4 regions of the Paenibacillus sp. fava2 genome follow, and region 1 is predicted to be linked to each of the others. Evidence: predicted binding sites of a transcription regulator. Region 1 holds the regulator's gene; each other region holds the start of a gene.
What was found. Region 1 encodes LexA, which represses DNA repair genes until DNA is damaged. Its sites were predicted from a motif close to CGAACATATGTTCG; they were not measured.

Region 1 (4,652 bases):
AGGAGAGCTTAAGGGTAATGCCTTTTCCTTTTGCCGGTCTAAGGGAATTATCACATACATAGATTACCAATTGTGTTATATTTAAAAAAGGAAATGTTTATGATATCCGTACCAAGTATGAATTAGACTACAAGGGGGAAGCGGATTGAACACGACTTACAAGGTGCTGTTATGTGATGCTGATTTATTTGCAGCAGCGCTTGCAGAGGCAGATATATATGTATTGCAGCTGCGGGAGGGTAAACCGCCGGTCTTTGCTGACTGTGCAGGTCCGCTGCAAAAATGGACACCGGAATACATAGAGCTGGGCGGGATGACTTACAGACGCAAAGATTTTGAATTCCGTGTGCGTATACCCGAAAAATAACAACTGCCTGATCACACAGGCCGGAAGAGCCATCTCGGCATCTCTTATACTATAAAACGTAAAAGAGGTGTTAATATGGCAGAAAGAGATCGGTTAAGAATCCGCAGAGCAATTCGTGCTCTGCTGGCACAGCGGGCCATTCTTCTGGAGCGGCTTGAAGAAATTAATGAAAATCTGCGCAGATTGCCGAATCCGAGCCGGGCCAGACGTGAATTGCTGGCAGCGCGGGCGTCTATCCGGGAAGCCCTCCGCTTGAACCGTATCGCAATCAGATTGTTGCGCAGTGTACTGTAGAGAATGGCAGGTACAGAAGGATAAAGCATGCAGAAAGGACACCCCGCTCCGCGGAGGTGTCTTTTCTGCATTATAGGCGGAATCTGCGTCTCCTACTCCCTGATGGTGACCCGTGTGCCGATAGGAACGATGCGTGACAAAGCAAGAACATCTTCGTTATACATCCGGATGCAGCCGTGTGAGACCATATGGCCGATCGAGGCAGGGTTATTGGTTCCGTGGATGCCGTAATGGGGTTTGGACAGGCCCATCCAAAAGACGCCGAACGGCCCGCCGGGATTGGGCTGCTTGTTAATAATGGTATATTCGCCTTCGGGTGAAGCTGTCAGCATCGTACCGATTCCTACAGGGAAGCCGCGGGTCACAATGTTATTATCCAGCAGATACAGCATACGCTGCGACAGGTCAACAATAATCCGGTAATTGGGCATTGTCATCAGCACTCCTTCTGCAATCAGAATATGTGCGGAATACCGGACCCGTGAACTTGAATTTCAGGACAGAAAAAAGGCTGCTGCACAATGGATGCGCAACAGCCTCGGGAGGATTAATTAATGGATATCACGGAAAAGTCCAATGACTCTGCCAAGGATGGTAACCCGGTTCAAGCGGAGAGGTTCGTAAGCCGGGTTCTCCGGCTGCAGGCGGATATGATCACGTTCTTTATAGAAGGTCTTGACAGTAGCTTCGTCTTCTTCAGTCATTGCTACAACGATATCACCGTTATCTGCTGTCTGCTGCTGGCGGACAATAACATAGTCGCCATCCATAATTCCGGCCTCAACCATGCTGTCTCCGAGCACGGAGAGCATGAAGACCTTGTTGTCACCGACATAATGGGTAGGCAGCGGGAAGTAATCCTCAATATTCTCGGTAGCGGTAATCGGCACCCCGGCGGTGACTTTACCAACAACAGGAATACGGGTAACCGTCTGTACGAACTGATGTACATTCTCTGAATCTTCCTGGCCAAGCAGTTCTATAGCGCGAGGCTTCGTAGGGTCACGGCGGATCAGACCCTTCTTCTCTAGACGGTCCAGATGACCATGCACGGTGGAACTGGAGGCAAGACCGACAGCTTCCCCGATTTCCCGGACAGACGGAGGATAACCCTTGCTGCGGACTTCGTTACGTATGAATTCCAGGATCGCCAGCTGACGACTCGAAATCTTTGACATTGGAATCAACCCCATATAGTATGTTTGGGAAAATTATAACATAGAACTTCCGTTCGTACAAACATAAGTTCTAACTATTTCATAATAACATTTGGATGATGCTGTCAGAAGAGGTAGAATAGAGCCGGAAAACAAGGGGAACAATTGTTCGAAAAAATCTATTGATCAAAACACATGTTCGTGTTATATTAATCTCAAATTTAAGAACACGTGTTTGGAGGTCGATGATTTTGTTAAAGTACAGTACTTACCGCAGCATCTACGATGAGACCCGTGAGGTTCAATCTGCCGGAGATGATTCTGTTTTAGAATATGTAATCCGTATGAAGAAGTCAGCAGCAACCCTGTTCGGTACATTAATGAGCCTGTTCCGCAGAGGCCAGCTGGTGAAGCTTGCCATGATCCTGATGCTGGCGGTCTCCGGCTTCACAGTGGTAGGTAATGTATTTGCAGGATCAGTATCCTCAGTGATGCCGGCTGAACGTGTGGTAGTGGAACGCGGCGACTCCCTCTGGAGCATTGCGCTTGCACATAAACCGTCTGACATGAGGACGGTTGTATATATAGAAGGAATCGAGAAAGCGAGCGGGCTCAAGGGCAGTGACATACAGGCCGGGGATGTCCTGACACTGCCGGCATATTAATTGGGATTGCTTAAATATCAACTATAGTTCACGCCATAAAGAGCTTGCAGGGAGGAGACCTTGACAAGCTCTTTTTCTCATGGCAAAGTTAGAATGAATTTATAGGGGAGGGGAAAGCATTGAATATAGACGAATTGGTCGCACGCATCAATGAATTGGCACGCAAGCAGAAGAGCAGCGGCCTGACAGAAGAGGAACTGGCGGAACGCGCCCGGCTCCGCGAAATCTACCTGGGCAACATCCGCAGAAATTTCCGGGCACAGCTGGATACCATTGAGATTGTGGATAACGATGATCAGGGCAACAAGGGGCTTACGCATTAGTCCCGTGGCTTTGTCATAGATATTTTAGGACGACTAGGGGGAACTCACATGGCCCGTTCTTGGGAAAGAATGGTTCAACGCAATACCAAGCAAGTCAATAAGCAACGAAAGAAGCAAGGCAAGGAAACGATTTATGCTTCCAAATCATCTTCGGCTGCCGGAAGCAGTGATGTTTTTAAAGGCCGCAACATTGTATTTCCGATTGTGCTGCTCTTGCTCGGAATTATGTTCTGGGTAGTGGGCTCCATTGATGAAGCCCGGGGGCAGGGTATACTGGCCAACTGGCTGGGCGTTGTACTATACTTCTTACTGGCAGCCCTGATCTTCTTCCGCCGTCCTTTCCTGAAGGTTGAGCGGGCCAGAGTTTCTACCATTAAATATAACCGTGAGCGCTGGCTGCAGGCATCCGAGATTGAGAAGATTATCCTGTCCCGCAGCATGGTTGCCCTGAAATATAAAGGTAAACGCAAGCAGTGGGTGTTCTCCAGATTGCTGAACCGTTATGATACCGCAGCAATGGGAGCGCGCCTCGAGCAGTTCGCCAAAGCTAATAACATTGAAGTAGTGCACGAGTAGAAAGATAAGATAGACCAGCATAGGGAGAGGGAGCGTTATTATGCCGATTACCGCCGTACTATTTGATCTTGACGATACACTGCTCTGGGATGAACGGAGCGTCGAGGAAGCCTTCCGTGCCGCCTGCGAAGCAGCAGGTGACACTGTTGACCCTCATGAGCTGGAGGCTGCAGTCCGCAGGGAGGCCAGAAGCCTCTATGAATCTTACGAGACCTTTCCGTTTACGAAAATGATCGGGATTAATCCGTTCGAGGCACTTTGGGCGAACTTTACTGCCGGAGAGCAGCCGGAATTCCGCCAGCTGGAGCAGCTTGCTCCGGCATACCGCAAGGAATCCTGGCGCCGCGGCCTGGAAGCGCTGGGTATTAAGGATGAAGCGCTGGCTGAGCGGCTGGCTGCGAAGTTCGGTGAAGAACGGCGGAGCCGTCCGTATATGTATGAAGAGACACTGCAGGTTCTGGATGAGCTGCGGGGCAAGGTGAAGCTGCTGCTGCTGACCAATGGCTGCCCGGCCCTGCAGCAGGAGAAGCTAAATGGTGTTCCGGAGCTTATTCCTTACTTTGATCATGTAGTGATCTCCGGAAGCTTCGGCAGAGGCAAGCCGGATAAGGCAATTTTCCAGCATGCGCTTGAACTGCTTGATATCGCACCCGAGCAGGGGATCATGGTGGGCGATAAGCTCACAACAGATATTATCGGCGGCTTGTCGGCAGGCCTGACGACGGTCTGGATTAACCGGACAGAGAAAGAACCTGATCCTGACATTCAGCCGGATTACAGAATCGGTCATCTCTCCGAGCTGCTTCCGCTGGTCCAATCGCTATAAGTCTTTTCGAGCCGGTTCTCCTCTAGAGGAGACCGGTTTTTTCATGCACATAAGTGTATTCGACACAAGAATTTCCTGTTCCTCACATACATATTGTTCCAAATGAGGTATACTCGGTAAATACTTTCTATAAGGAGCTGAGTTATCTGATGGTGAGTCAACCCGGATTTTTTGTTGGCGGTGCATTTAGTATCTTTTTCTTTTTAATGTGGCTGGCATGTATAGGGGCAGGGATTGTTGTGTTTGTTCTTTTTGTAAAGCTTGCGCTTAGAGCTATTACAGCTCTGGATTTATATAACCATTCGAAAAACCTGGAAATCCGCGAGCGTTACGAAACGGTCCGGAAGGACTGAAATGAGGAGAACGGATGGATGATCGGATAGCGATTGTAGCCGAGAATAAAAAGGAAGTTGCGCCGTCAGCAGCCCCGTTAGTCCTAACTGT
Region 2 (4,652 bases), 1.2 Mb from region 1:
TAACAGCTTGAACATTCTGCTGAATACGGCGAGTGTTACCGGGCCGGTAACGTATTCCGGAGTGTCCATCGGCTAACAATACCTGCGGTGTATTTACATTCCACAGATTGCTTGTTATGATCAGAAGTATCAAAAGAGCTTACCCGAAGCGATTAAAGGATGAATGACCTCCTTTAGTCGCTTTTTTTTTTGTGGGTTATTACCGGGTTGTTTTGTAGAACTTGTACTGTATTGGAGGCGTTTTGTATGAAAAAAAGAGGTTACGAGCTGTTCATGCTGCTGGTTGGAGCGTTTTTGTTTGCGCTGGCAGTGAATGTATTTATTATCCCCAATGATTTTGGTGAGGGGGGAGTAACCGGAGTATCGATCATTCTCTTTTATCTGCTGAAATGGTCGCCGGCGCTGGTTGGCTTTACGCTCAACGGAATATTGCTCATTATCGGCTATAAGCTGCTGGATAACAAAACAATCATCTATACCATTATTGCGGTGGCGTTTAACTCCCTGTTCCTGTATCTGACCGAGAACTGGCGGATTGATTCCAGTGAGCCGGTGATTAATGCGGTCTTTGCCGGTCTGCTTGCCGGTGTCGGGATCGGATTAATTATCCGGGTTGGCGGTACAACGGCAGGGACGACGATTCTGGCCCGGCTGGCTAATAAATACTGGGACTGGAATATCAGCTATGCGCTGCTGTTCTTTGATCTGATCGTTGCCGGTCTGTCTGTCTTTGTCATCGGGCTCGAGAAGGTCATGTTCACCTTCGTTATTCTCTTTATTGGAACCAAGGCAATGGAGTTCATCATTGAGGGGGTAAACCCCAAAAAGGCAGTAACGATCATATCGGCTGAGCACGACCGCATTGCTGCAAAGGTTACCGAGCTTATGGACCGCGGAGTGACGGTGCTGCAGGGCTATGGGTATTACACCGGCGAGGACAAAAACGTGCTCTACATCGCCATCAGCAAGCAGGAAGTCTCCATGCTCAAAAAAATCGTCCGGGCCGAGGACAAAAATGCCTTTGTCACGATCCATGATGTGCGCGATGTGTTCGGCGAAGGGTTTATTGATATCTCCAAATAAATGCAGCCGGGCGAAAAGTCATTGCCGTTTCACCCAGTCAGCAGCGGGCAAATCACATATGCTATGGTGTACTCTCAATCATGAAGGAGGAATTGGAAATGGGTTGTTATGGTGAAAATGTAAGTCCGGTTGGCGGAGCAAACTGCGGATACGGCAGTCCTTTTACTTCTAGTGCTGCAATTCTGGTATTGTTCATCCTGCTGGTTATTATCACTAAGGCTTTCTGGGTATAATTGACTTAATCAATGTGCTCTGCCGGACTTCCGGCAGGGCTTTTTCTTTGAAAGCTGAAGAAACTGCAGAAAATTCCCAAAAAAAATGAAGTGAAACGGTAATTTGGCGGTTCGCAGACTGCCTTCTATGGGTAACTCCCTCTTTGAAGGTTCATATGAGATGAATCCTGAAGAGAGGAGGGAAACCTGTGTTTTATGATCAGTCGCCCTATGACATTAAACTGGAATGGGGTCAAAGAGGGGCGAGGGCTGCAGCAGAGCGTGGAGACATCATCGTTATGGTCGATGTACTAAGCTTCTCCTCTACCGTAGTAACGGCAGTTCAGCACAAGGCTACCATCTATCCGTATCCTTCGCCGGTCAATGAGCAGGCCAAAGCTTATGCCAAGGGGCTCGGAGCAGAAATTATCCGCGGCAGAGCCGAAGCGCTCAGAGCAGGAGGGCATTCATTGTCGCCGTTGTCGTTCAGCTCGGCTGATTATGAGCGTGACTTTGTTCTGTGCTCCACGAACGGTGCAGCCTGCATATGGCTTGCGGCACAGGTACCTGCATTGCTGGTCGGCTGCCTCTTGAATGCTTCAGCTGTTGCCGACACTGCGAACAGGCTGAGGCTTGAGCTGGGGGCGCCGGTTACCGTAGTGCCGTGCGGTGAGAAATGGCTGGATGTGATCGGTGCCGAAAACAATCTGCGTCCCGGCATCGAAGATTATCTGGGAGCTGGTCTGATCCTCTCCAAGCTAACCGGAAGCAAGTCTCCGGAAGCGGAGGTTTGCATCGGTGCTCTGAGGTCTTCCGGGCAACGGATCCGGGAGCTGATCTGGGAGTCTGCCAGCAGCCGTGAACTGAGGGGACGGGGATACGAAGCAGATGTGACTTACTGCTGCCAGGCAGATATCAGCTATGCCGTTCCGGTGCTGCAGCATAACCGTTTTGTTAATGCGCCATATCTTGTACAGAAAAAATAAAATTTCATCCCGGCTTCAGCAGAATTTCATAAGGAATTAAGTTAAGGGATGTATAGTAATGACATACCCCCCTTATTCATAGATTTGGACCCTGCCGGACGCCGGCGGGGTCATTTTTTTGTGAGCCGGCTGGATATTATCCCTCAGGCTCCTGCAGCAGAATCGAAAAGGTCTGGGTCTCGTGATCGACTTCGATTGCAGCAATGCCCACAAAATCCGGAATCTCGGGATGAACCGCATCCACGCTGTAATCCGGATGGGACAGTAATAACCGGATGACTTGAATAGCTTCCATATCGCACCCCCTCAAGGACTGAGACTGATTAAGGTATTGTCCCCGCCCAGGTTAACGAATATGTCTCTGGATGAATTTTCTCTCATCGCTCCGTTCCATTACCGCCATCAGCTGCCCCTGAAATATCCGCCGCTGAATCTGGTCGATCCGCTGCAGCGCCAGCTCCTCAGGTACCTGGAATGTAGAGGCTAAGTAGTAGACGGCATCCTCGCGCTGTTCGGGCAACGGTCCGGCGGAGATCATGGAATAGGGCATGGCCGCATAGAGGATAAATCGCTCGGATTCATCCTGCTGCGCCTGTGTGAAATGCCCGGGCATCAGAATACGGTTGCCGGCATGGCGGAGCAGATGGCAGAGCTCATGAAGAAATTCGAGGCGCTGCAGCTCGGGCGGAAGCCGGTTGTCCAGGAACATCGTGTACATGCCTGCGGAGGCCTCGACACTCTTGCTGCGCACATCCAGGTAATGGACCCAGATGTTCAGCCGTTCAGCTATGTACGAGATGGAAATATCGGCCGGTTTACGAACCTGCAGACGCTGATACAAATCTTCAGTCCAGCCCTCAAGGGCGGTCATTTGGTAGTAGGATTGCATAATATCACCTCTAAATAAGATCGTATGTTCGTATTTATGGGTAAAAGAAAAGCCCGGAGGGCTAAGGTTTGCCGGCATCAGACCGGAACTGGCGTTCTTATGTATTTAAGAATAAATCAATTAAACCTGAATATCAAGTGTTTTTCCAAGATTCGGATGCGGGCTCTGCTGGAGCATCTGAGTCATATTCTGCGCCATGATTTCAGCTGAATTCTTGGCTATGTTCAGTACCTGAAGTCCGGCTGCCTGCTGCAGTGACACCTGGCTCATGGCTGTGGATAAGGCGGCAATGTCCATTTTGCACCTCCTGTTTCATTAAAATTGGGGTATGACCGGTACTCCTAATGTATATCGACTGCATAGCGAAGATTCATTAGCCTCATAAGGCGAAGAAAACTGTTTGCCGATTGGCCCAAACTGCAGGTATGCCTGATACATACTCTGTGCTGTGGGCATTAAACATTTCAGGGGAGGAATAAAAAATGGGTGCAGAATACGGTTGCGGTTGCGACAACAATGTTGGCGGAGTAAATCAGGGGCCTCCGGTAGTGCCGGTAGTAAATCCTTGGATGACCTCGACCAATGCGATTCTGGTTCTGTTCATTTTGCTGGTTATTATTACAAAAGCCTGTATATTCTAAAAAAAGTTCCGGCATATGCAGCTCCGCGCCACGCGAAAGCCCGTGCGGAGCTGCTGCTGTTGTTGCTGCTTATTTGAACATAAACTCTACCCGGGTTCCGTCGGCATAGCCTTCCAGCTGATTGCCTACCCAGCTGCCTGCACCGCGGTTGTCGGCGGGAGTTATATATTCGATGTCTGCTCCGGCACCGCCCTCTGCACACATTGCCATCGGCCACTCATCGCGGTCATAGCCTTTTTTGGTCGGTACCCCCTTGAGGGATTCCTTGCGGTTCTCCTCGGCATCCCCGCGGTTGATCGTACATATCGCTGACTCACCGTTTTTGATCGCTTCCTGGATATGCTCCGCGGTTTCAGGGTAACGGTCTGAGGGGAAAACAAGCTGTACAACCTCGGAACCGCCGGTGGAAGGCGTCGTGACGGACTGGCCGTTCTCCTCGAACCAGTAAGCTGCCAGAGCCAGCAGGACAACAATAATAAGACTGGGGATAAATTTCTGTTTGTTCACGTGCTCCTCCTGATTATGCTGAAATCTTGTTGCCCGGGTCTACTCAGTATAGCTTATAATTAGCAGATTTTAGTATACTAAATTATGAAAAATAGATCGGTAAGCCGGATGATGTCCGGAATGATCAGGAGGAGAACCGGATGAAATATAGTATTTCAATTGAAGATGAAACGCTGGTAGCTGCCGCACAAGAGATTATAACAAAACGCTACGAATGGGAGAGGCATCATGTCAGTGCGGCGCTGCGCACCAGGACGGGCGAGATTTTTACGGCGGTGCATCTGGAGGCCAGTCTGTCCCGTGTAACGGTCTGCGCAGAGGCAATGGTGATCGG
Region 3 (4,652 bases), 1.4 Mb from region 1:
GTCGCTGGAAGACGGGAAGGTTCATTTCGCCGATTAATTCAGTGACAATTATCCAAACAAAAGCCTATTTTTAAAACATCTTCTTTTCACCCTATAACTTTTCCTTTATAATAAAGATTAGACATAGGAGAGGAGGCGTCACAATGGGGAAAGAACCGGTGACAGAGCAATTTTTTATTGATAAGCTAACCGAGGCCAAGGATCATTTCGAGCGTGCCCTGGATTGTAAACACACAGAGTTCGACGATCTGTATCCCTATATGATTGAACATCCTCAATTTTTCTGGTATAAACGTTATGTTGCCTGGTCGGAACTTTTAACGATCACCAGTTTGTGCCAAGAGCTGGATTTCAACTGGAAAGAGAATTTCACAGACAATCAGGTTGAATACCTGGAACAACGTGTGATGTCCGCTAAAGTTCTTGATTTCTGGTTTGAGAAGAATGAAGCGCTGATATAGGATCTTAGTCAAGCAAGACCCAAATGGATTCTCATTTGGGTCTTTTTTTGAATAGACAAGCTTTTTTGTATTGGAGGGTTAGGAACATGATCAGTGATGAAGAATTGGATGCTTACCGTTTGTCCGGTGAGAAGGTGCGTGTCATTCGTGACGCACTCCAGAGCAATGATGTAAGAGGTATAATCCTGGCCTGGAATGAGACCCAGGTGATGGTGCGCCGTCCAAATAAGCATGTAGTCAAGCTCGACCGCAATTACATTTTCCAGCCGTACTCGGAGCCGCGTAAAGGGCTGGAGGATTTATAAGATTAAGCGCGTTAAACGCAGAGAAGCCCCGTCCGGGTATGGACGGGGCTTCTTGCATACAGGCTGATAACCATCAGATGGACATAGCCATCTGTTCAACGCTCTCGTTCTTGGGCAGTACGGCGAGCTCGGGATTCAGTCCGAGATAAGCGCGCATGCGCTGCATCATCTCATTACGGAAGCCCGGCCACTGGATGTTGATCTCGCCGGTATAGCCCCGGCAGGCATAGGAGGCTTCTACTCCGCGCTGATCCTGACGGATCGTGGTGATCTTCAGATTGTGGGAGGTCAGCTCACGGGTTACCTCCTGCAGCATCAGCGAAGTCTTCTTGGTTGCGCCCGTAACCAGCTCCATGTAGAGCTGGGGAGTCTTAAATAAACCGCTCTTGCCGATTACCCGGCAATCACGCTCGAATACTTTATGAATAAACGTCAGCAGCAGATAGCTTCTCACAAGGGACAGTTCGTCTTTGGTTATATCTTCAGGGATAATTGGTGTGTTCAGAGTGGTTCTGGTAGTAGTCGCCATATAAATCACCTCATTTATAGTATGCGAACTTTTGTTCTTATTATACCTTAAATTTATAATGAAAAGCAATAATTATCCAAAAAATAATGAAAATAAAAAAATGTTGACTCTTATGTCCGTACATGGTAAGATCTATCTTGTGGCCGCGAGAGTGGCACAACAGAATTTGCGGTCGTGGCGGAATTGGCAGACGCGCACGGTTCAGGTCCGTGTGGTAGCAATACCGTGGAGGTTCGAGTCCTCTCGACCGCATCCTAATGAAGAAAGACCCGTAATGCCTTAGGCAATTGCGGGTCTTTTTTTGCGTGAAATGCGCTTTAGTTATATCCCCGTATTGATCTGTTGTTTATAGCCGCCCCCTTGACAGCAGCGCCCAAAGCCATTATATTTGCACTTATTAAAAGAGTTGTAATAACTCAGGGAACAGGAAGGGGCCAACCATGCCAATATCCCACAACACCGCTCAAGTCAAGAAGATTAATGTTGAGCTGGTCAAAAATACGCTGAAGGCTGCCGGTACAGGCACGAAGGCGTCAATCGCCAATATGACGCGGCTGAGCGTAGCCACTTGCGGCAGTATTCTGAATGAGCTGGTCCGCAGCGGTGAGGTGATTGAACTGGAGCTGGAGGAATCGAGCGGCGGGCGTCCTGCCAGGCAGTATATGTTCAATGCTGATTATGCCTGTGTACTGTGTCTGATGGTGAAGACGGAAGGCGGCCGTCATTCCATAACCTACCTTATTGTCAATCTGGCAGGTGATCAGGTGGAGGAGGGGACCCGGCATTTTGACTATATTGATGCCGATACTATTCATTCTCTGGTCGGTGAGCTTGTCGGGAGACACCGCAATGTAAAAGCAGCCGGCATCGGCATTCCGGGAGTCGCGCACCGCGGGGTTATCGGAATTTGTGATGTGGCTGCACTTGCCGGGGTGCCGCTGGGTGAGCAGCTTAGTGAGATGTACAATATGGACATCATCATCGAGAATGATATGAATGCTACAGTGTACGGCTTTTATCAGCTTCAGAATCTGGAGGAGGATCAGCCGTTTGCCGTGGTAACCTTTCCTGACAATCATTTTCCGGGAGCGGGCTTTATCGTTAACGGGCGCATGGTGACGGGCTCGACCAATTTTGCAGGGGAGATCTCTTATTTTCCGGTTGGCCTTTCACGGGAGGAGCAGCTGAAAAAGCTGCATAGCAAGGATACGTTCGTGTCTGTAGCAGCTCATATGCTGTCTTCCATCATAACGGTCCTTAATCCGGTTTCCATTGCGGTCACAGGCGATTTGACCCATCCTTCGATGACAGAGGAGCTGCTTGACGGCTGCCGGCAATACATACCGGAAGAGCATCTGCCAGCGCTGCTTATCAAGAACAATACACAGGAGGAATACAAAACCGGCCTAACTGCGCTTACGCTGGAGAGTCTCACTTACCGGCTGCAGCTGGTGGAACGGAAATAACGGACGGGTTCACGCAGTCCCTTTGTCCATTGTTATACTCATTTGTCCAATAACATCAAATTCTTCAGGAGGCCATCAAGTTGAAACAGCGCACAACCTCATTTAATAAAACCTATGCCATGCAGCTTGTGACGATCTTTTTAGGCTTTATTATCTTCGGTATTTCGGAAAATATTAAAGGACCGGCTATCCCGCGGATTCAGTTTGACTTTGCTTTGAACGAGGAGCAGCTGGGCAGTCTGCTGTCCCTGAACGCCCTCGGCTATCTGATCGCCTGTTCATTCACCGCTATACTGGTGCGCAAGTTCGGAATCAAGGCGACAAGCATCATGTCCTTTGCCTCCATGCTGCTGTCCGGTATTTTTATCTTTGTATCCCATGCCTATCCTGCGTTCGCGGCATCTTATTTCCTGATGTACATCGGTAACGGGATGCTGGAGATTGCCCTGGCTATCCTGGGGGCACGTATTTTTGTTAAAAATGTCGGGACTATGATGAACCTGTCCCACTTTTTCTATGGACTAAGCTCCACAGTTGCCCCGCTGATCGCTACAGGCATGATGTCTGTACACCTTTTTGGCCATGAACTGGACTGGCGGGGAATGTATCTGGTCATGCTCTCGCTCTCGGTGCTGCCGATCCTGACTGCGCTGCGCAGCACCTTTCCGGGAGATGATATGCCGGCTGAGCACCGTACGCCGTTCAAGGAATTAAGACGGGACCCTGCCCTGTGGTGGATGGTGCTGATCCTGTCCTTCGGCGTTGTATCTGAGCTGGCCGTCGGCGGCTGGCTGGTTAATTTTCTGGAGAAGGCATACGACTGGGATACCGTCAAGGCATCCGGCCTGCTGTCAGTTTTCTTCCTGCTGTTTTCGGTCGGCAGGCTTGTGCTCGGACCGGTGACGGACAAAATCGGCTTCACCCTGTCGCTGATTATTTTCTCGGGCTTCTCCGCTGTCTGTACCTTTGCGGCTATTGCAGGGGGAGAGTCCCTGGCATTTCTGTTCGCGGCTGCAGGCCTCGGGATTGCGATGATCTATCCGACCGTGATGGCCTTTATTGCCAAACGTTATCCGGGCGGAAGCGATACAGCTATTACGTTTACTGTTACCATGATGGGACTGGGAAGTGTAATCGGGAACTATGTGATCGGCTTTGTGATCGAAGCGGTGAAGAAGCTGTATGGTGAAAATAACCCGAATGCCCTGCTGCACGGGTTACAGGCGGGATACGGATTTATCGGCCTGTGTGCCCTGCTGTGTGCGGTATGCGCCTTTGTACTGTACCGGTTCCTGAGCAAACGCGGCGAGCTGATCTGACCGGCATCCGTTAATCCCTTTTGCAGAGCAGGTCTTCCGTAGCTTCCCACAGATTTTTCTGCTGTGCTGCATCATTGCCAGGGAAGACAGGTTCAATGGGCCTGCCGGTTCCGACATTGAAATATCCGCCGGTTATCTTACCGTATTCAGGCTCCAGAATGAGCCGGATTATGATATCTGTCCCTCTGCGGGGATCGCCGATATGAAGCCCTTTTAACAGTCGTTCGATTACCCCGGCAAATCTTAGTTCACGACCAAGACCCGTGACGTTAAACCCCGGATTCAGGGCGTTCACAGTGATTCCGCTGCCGGACCATCTGCGGGCCAGCTCAGCGGTGAACATAATGTTGAGCAGCTTGGTTTTGCCGTAAAGCGCGGAGGAGCCGCGTGCTGTAAACGGGCGGGTGTCACTTAAATCCCCTGGCAGCTGCAGCGTTCCATGACGGCGTGAAGCTTCGGGGGCAACATTGACTACCCGGGCCTGCCCGGCCTTCAATAGAGAGGGCTGAAGGATCTGTGTCAGCAGCCAGGGGGCTAAATAATTGACAGCAACCATTTCAGCATAACCTTCA
Region 4 (4,652 bases), 1.2 Mb from region 1:
TCTTTTTACATTTATTTCATTTGCACTTTACAAAACCCGCCATTATTCTGTTAAGTGGAGGGATTTGAGACGATGAAAAAAGCTTTATTGATAACCGTACTTTTAATGGTAATGATCCTTAGTGCCTGCAGCAATAACAGCTCTGCGCCAGCTTCAGAGGAGGAGGTTCAGGAGACCGTACAGAACTTCTACAATGAAATGACGAAGTTTGACGAAATGGGCAAAACGTCGCTGGAAAATTTCAATACGACACTAACCTCTTATTCGACAGGAGTTGCTACGGACAAGGAGCTTGAAAAGGCGCTTGATTCTTTCCAGGATACAGCCTCTGATATTGCAGACCAGGTTAATGATGTGAAAATTTCCAAGAGTCTGCCGGAAAATATTGAGACTCTGCTGAGAGATGCAGCCATTGCGTTCCAGAGCGCCTATTCCATCAAAGAGCAGGCTTCTCAGAGTGCGGCTTCCCCGGAGGTTACAGCAGATGAGTTCAACGCCATGAACCAGCAGGCGGATGTGGCAATGCTGTACGGGATCTCCAAAGTGAATCAAGCCCGGGTCGCTGTAGGATTGCTGGATGAGGACAGCGCGGCTGAGACGGAGCTGGGGACTGTTCCCGGAACTGTAGTTGGTACAGAAGCAGATTCAGTGGATACCGGAGCAAAGACAAATACAAGCACAGAATAAAGCAAATTATTATGCGGATTATGAACTTCATTAGAGGCGCTGTACAGCCTGGCTGTGCGCGCCTTTTGCTTGCGGCCTGCAGCATGCACCTAGGAATGGAAATCCGTCTGTTGTCATTTTTTGATGCTTGATTAAAAGCCGGATCTGCAGATATAATAATACAAACGTATGTTCGTATTAATGGAGCGCGAGTGATTACCAACAACATAAGGAGGAACGGCGATGGGCAAACAGCTGGAGGAAGGCCTGCAGGGAGGTCTTGTTCACAGGAATGAAGAGGATGCACTGCACCGGGATGAACCCGCTGCAAATCTGCGGAGACTGGAAGGGATTGAGAGTACTCTTGCACAATCGCTCCGGAGTCATATCCGTATAACACTGGTATTGCAGGGGGAGGGAGAGGGCAGGCAGCTGAACGGTTTTGTCACCTCCATTCATACCCACTCGCGTGAGATTAAGCTGCAGTGGGCAGAGGAATGGAAATGGGTTCGTGTAGATGACATCGCTGAGGCTTACCTCGCCTGATCCCTAATTTATGGCTGGGCCGTCTGTTTTCTCATAGGCGATCAGGGTAACCTCTTTGTTGCCTGTTATCCGTGCAATAGCTTCCTCGGCCTGCCGGATCACCTCAACGGCGTCCTTCCTGTCGCTAAGCGCGGCAATCTTATAGCTGTCACTGTGAATGTCCAAGGGCTAATCCGCCTTTCGGGAATGGAGTTTATTTCGGATAGTGTGGCCTTTTAGGCGGGAAAACATCCAAAGCTTCTAATCAGAGAACGGGATGGGCGGTTTCGTACGAATGGTGCACACACTTTAGGCAAACCGTACAAGCAAAGCAGGCAGAGAGGGCATCTACTATACCAGGGGGTGAGGAAAATGCTGACTTTAGATCAGGTGAAAAGTAAATCGGCAGGCTGGCTGGGTAAGCTTCATCCGGTTCTGCTGGCAGGTGCCAGTGCTCTGATCCAGCGCAGCTATGCCAAAGGCATCCCGATTGTCATCACCCAGGGCATGCGGACTATAGCCGAACAAAATGCACTGTATGCGCAAGGCCGCACCAAGCCGGGAAACATTGTAACGAATGCCAGAGGCGGCTCCAGTTATCATAACTATGGTCTGGCCATCGATTTTGCCCTGCTCCTGCCGGATGGCAAAACGGTCTCATGGGATACATCCCGTGACGGCAACAATGACAAGACGGCTGACTGGCAGCAGGTGGCGCAGGAAGCCAAGAAGCTGGGTTTTGCCTGGGGCGGAGACTGGACCTCCTTCAAGGATTATTCCCATCTCGAGATGACCTTCGGGCTGACCACAGAGCAGCTGCGGGCCGGCAGGCAGCCGACGGTTCAGCAGGTCAAGGATACACTGGCCCTGATTAACGGGACAACCGGCGGAATGGATCAGGCCATTACAGTCACACTGAATGGAGTTAAAATTACCAGCGGCCTTCTGGAGAACGGCATAACCTTTGCACCCGTGCGGGCGGTTGCTGAGGCGCTTGGCGCACAGGTCACCTACGATGCTGCCAGCCGGACTGTGAACCTCGTCAGGGAATAAGGACCACCTGTATAGATGATGATCCACATGGGGAAATTATCAGCGAAATACAATTTCCTCAAAGGGGGCATTTCTCTTGAACAAGCTGGTCACAAGCCTTGCCTGCACTACACTGTTATCCATGAGTCTGATGGGATCGGGTTATGCAGCTAATGCTGCTGGCACCGGTGGGGGAATGGGTACATCCATTCCGGATACCGGAGCAAACGGTATGAGAACCGAGCGCATCCGTGAAACGAATGGAACGGGTACTCATATGCTCAACGGAACGGATCACCGGATGATGAATCAGACCGGCAATACGATGCGCGGAACAGACGGCCGGATGATGAATCATAACGGCAATACGTTGATGAATGAAGTTGAACGCAGCGGTGATAAGCTGATGAACAGAACCACCGGTACAGTTCGTAAAGGTGAGAACATGGTGAACAACGCGGTCCGGGACCGTGATAACAGCACCGTCTCCCCGCTGTCCACCACCAATCAGACCGGCAGATACCGCGCCACCAGCACAACCACCAATACAGACAACGACAGAGGCTCCAACTGGGGCTGGCTCGGTCTGATCGGTCTGCTGGGTCTGGCCGGCATGCGTAACCGGAGCGGCGAGCGGGAACGTCACTAGCAGGTAACCCGCTGCCACGGCGGAAGGTTGCTGATGAATGGCGCAGGAGGTTTCGCCCTTTGTTGGGCGGCAATGAGCAGGGATCAGGGGCAGGGATGCCCCTGATTTTGGCTTGTGCGCGCATTTGAGGCGGTAGTGAGTGCTGGAGGCAGAAATCAAAGGGACAAATGCCTTTGAATTGGGGTATTATGCGCTGAAGGCTGGAATCAAAGGCACAAATGCCTTTGAATTGGGGTATTGAGCACTGAAGGCTGGAATCAAAGGCAAAAATGCCTTTGAATTGGGGTATTGAGCGCTGAAGGCTGGAATCAAAGGCAAAAATGCCTTTGATTTATCTCGTTTGATGCTATTGGCGGGGGAATATAGGTAACTTTGCTCTTTGGATGTGCTAAAGTAACAATTCCGCTGTGTGACCATTAAAAGTGCTTTTTATGACAAGCCACGTGAAGTTAGGCCGAAGCAGCCTAACTCTATTGTAAATAAAAAAATTGGCAATATGGATTGCGCGATCACCAGATACGTGATATGATATTTCTTGTCGCGTTAGAGCGCACAATATATGCCGGGGTGGCGGAACAGGCAGACGCACAGGACTTAAAATCCTGCGAAGGGTGACCTTCGTACGGGTTCGACCCCCGTCCTCGGCACTACAGTGAGAAACCTTGAGAAATCAAGGTTTTTTTCTTTTTGTTTTTATAAGCTATAATTTTCCCGAATGCTAAAGGTTCTGTGTGTCTAGGAATCTAGGAATCACATTAGAACACACAGAACCCTGACGATAATACTCCTTTTCAGTGCTTGTCTAACCACAAGTTCTAGAGAGGTTTTTTAAACTGTGAACTTGTATGATTTTTTTGGATTGGATAAGAGTTAGGTTGGAGGTCAACATAGGTAGCCCGGCAACTGATGTGTTTAATATTGACATTCAATGAGAGTCCTAATTTTGGGATTCTCATTATTAGTATAGACTGATCATTAAACGAATGCCCCCCTTTATTGCCTATTTGGCAATGAAGGAGGGCACTTTTCTAAGTCTAATGATTATTGTTTTTTTGCAGAGCTTGTTATCATCAGGGTTGATTTGTTCTTATCCCATTGCATATTAGCCCCAAGCAATGAGGTGAGATTGTGAGCTATAATGTAGGATACCCCTGAATAGGCATAACAATTTGCTATTGTTTTTCCATCTATTGTTGGTAGTTTTTTGATGCTGTCATAGCCTACATCTACTCCTAGCAATTTGCTGACAGATCGCAGTGGAACGAACACGGCGCTATCAAATAGTCTTCCGGGTTCTGCGATTTGTCCATTCACTTTGATTTGAACGACTTTAGCTGCTGCAAAGCTTTTCTCATTTGGAATTTTGGTTTGAATACCATAGTAGACTACTGGTTTTTCAATTAATTCAGGCGCATTCGCCGGGTATACTCTAACCTCATGTGTGCCAGTTATTGTACCTAAAGTAGCCATGACTGAAGCCTTTCCTAATCCGGTTGTCTGAAGACTTCCCTGACCTAAGGTCGCAATAACCTGTGGATCCGTCGTTTCCCATGAAGCTAGCTCAGTTACATATGCAGTGTCCCCGTTATCGTAGATAGCTAGCGCATTTAATTCATAACCGTTATTTACAATTAGTTTGAACGGATCAGATGATGGCGAGATCGTTCCGCGAACGATTTCAATTCTTTTGGGAGTGAGAGCACCAACTAGCAGCTGCTTAGAGGTTGTGCCATAGCTATGAACGGAGGCTCCCGTGGCATCCTGTAGTACAGTTCCCTCA

Region 2: AC4G46_RS23925 (ImmA/IrrE family metallo-endopeptidase) is a predicted target of LexA. The motif match lies at 3,188-3,201, and genes of this name have one in related genera.
Region 3: AC4G46_RS11850 (YhjD family protein) is a predicted target of LexA. The motif match lies at 1,320-1,333, and genes of this name have one in related genera.
Region 4: AC4G46_RS23890 (YolD-like family protein) is a predicted target of LexA. The motif match lies at 849-862, and genes of this name have one in related genera.

Annotation. Positions count from the first base shown of each region.
Region 1 covers NZ_CM177755.1:4,207,359-4,212,010, reverse strand. The annotation lists gene AC4G46_RS18250 (hypothetical protein) at 146-367, shown strand; gene AC4G46_RS18245 (hypothetical protein) at 443-661, shown strand; gene AC4G46_RS18240 (L,D-transpeptidase) at 754-1,092, opposite strand; gene lexA (transcriptional repressor LexA) at 1,213-1,839, opposite strand; gene AC4G46_RS18230 (LysM peptidoglycan-binding domain-containing protein) at 2,070-2,483, shown strand; gene AC4G46_RS18225 (DUF896 domain-containing protein) at 2,603-2,806, shown strand; gene AC4G46_RS18220 (hypothetical protein) at 2,855-3,382, shown strand; gene AC4G46_RS18215 (HAD family hydrolase) at 3,423-4,208, shown strand; gene AC4G46_RS18210 (hypothetical protein) at 4,358-4,561, shown strand.
Region 2 covers NZ_CM177755.1:5,440,008-5,444,659, reverse strand. The annotation lists gene AC4G46_RS23950 (hypothetical protein) at 1-76, shown strand, start outside; gene AC4G46_RS23945 (YitT family protein) at 247-1,083, shown strand; gene AC4G46_RS23940 (hypothetical protein) at 1,182-1,316, shown strand; gene AC4G46_RS23935 (2-phosphosulfolactate phosphatase) at 1,505-2,281, shown strand; gene AC4G46_RS23930 (hypothetical protein) at 2,418-2,576, opposite strand; gene AC4G46_RS23925 (ImmA/IrrE family metallo-endopeptidase) at 2,628-3,170, opposite strand; gene AC4G46_RS23920 (YjfB family protein) at 3,291-3,467, opposite strand; gene AC4G46_RS23915 (hypothetical protein) at 3,653-3,811, shown strand; gene AC4G46_RS23910 (NucA/NucB deoxyribonuclease domain-containing protein) at 3,881-4,318, opposite strand; gene AC4G46_RS23905 (cytidine deaminase) at 4,459-4,652, shown strand, end outside.
Region 3 covers NZ_CM177755.1:2,796,928-2,801,579, forward strand. The annotation lists gene AC4G46_RS11835 (xanthine phosphoribosyltransferase) at 1-37, shown strand, start outside; gene AC4G46_RS11840 (hypothetical protein) at 144-461, shown strand; gene AC4G46_RS11845 (hypothetical protein) at 548-766, shown strand; gene AC4G46_RS11850 (YhjD family protein) at 840-1,295, opposite strand; tRNA gene AC4G46_RS11855 (tRNA-Leu) at 1,464-1,547, shown strand; gene AC4G46_RS11860 (ROK family protein) at 1,736-2,761, shown strand; gene AC4G46_RS11865 (MFS transporter) at 2,881-4,080, shown strand; partial or broken gene AC4G46_RS11870 (SDR family NAD(P)-dependent oxidoreductase) at 4,091-4,652, opposite strand, start outside.
Region 4 covers NZ_CM177755.1:5,433,424-5,438,075, reverse strand. The annotation lists gene AC4G46_RS23895 (peptidylprolyl isomerase) at 73-687, shown strand; gene AC4G46_RS23890 (YolD-like family protein) at 910-1,212, shown strand; gene AC4G46_RS23885 (hypothetical protein) at 1,216-1,377, opposite strand; gene AC4G46_RS23880 (M15 family metallopeptidase) at 1,564-2,244, shown strand; gene AC4G46_RS23875 (WGxxGxxG family protein) at 2,321-2,872, shown strand; tRNA gene AC4G46_RS23870 (tRNA-Leu) at 3,434-3,519, shown strand; gene AC4G46_RS23865 (hypothetical protein) at 3,914-4,652, opposite strand, start outside.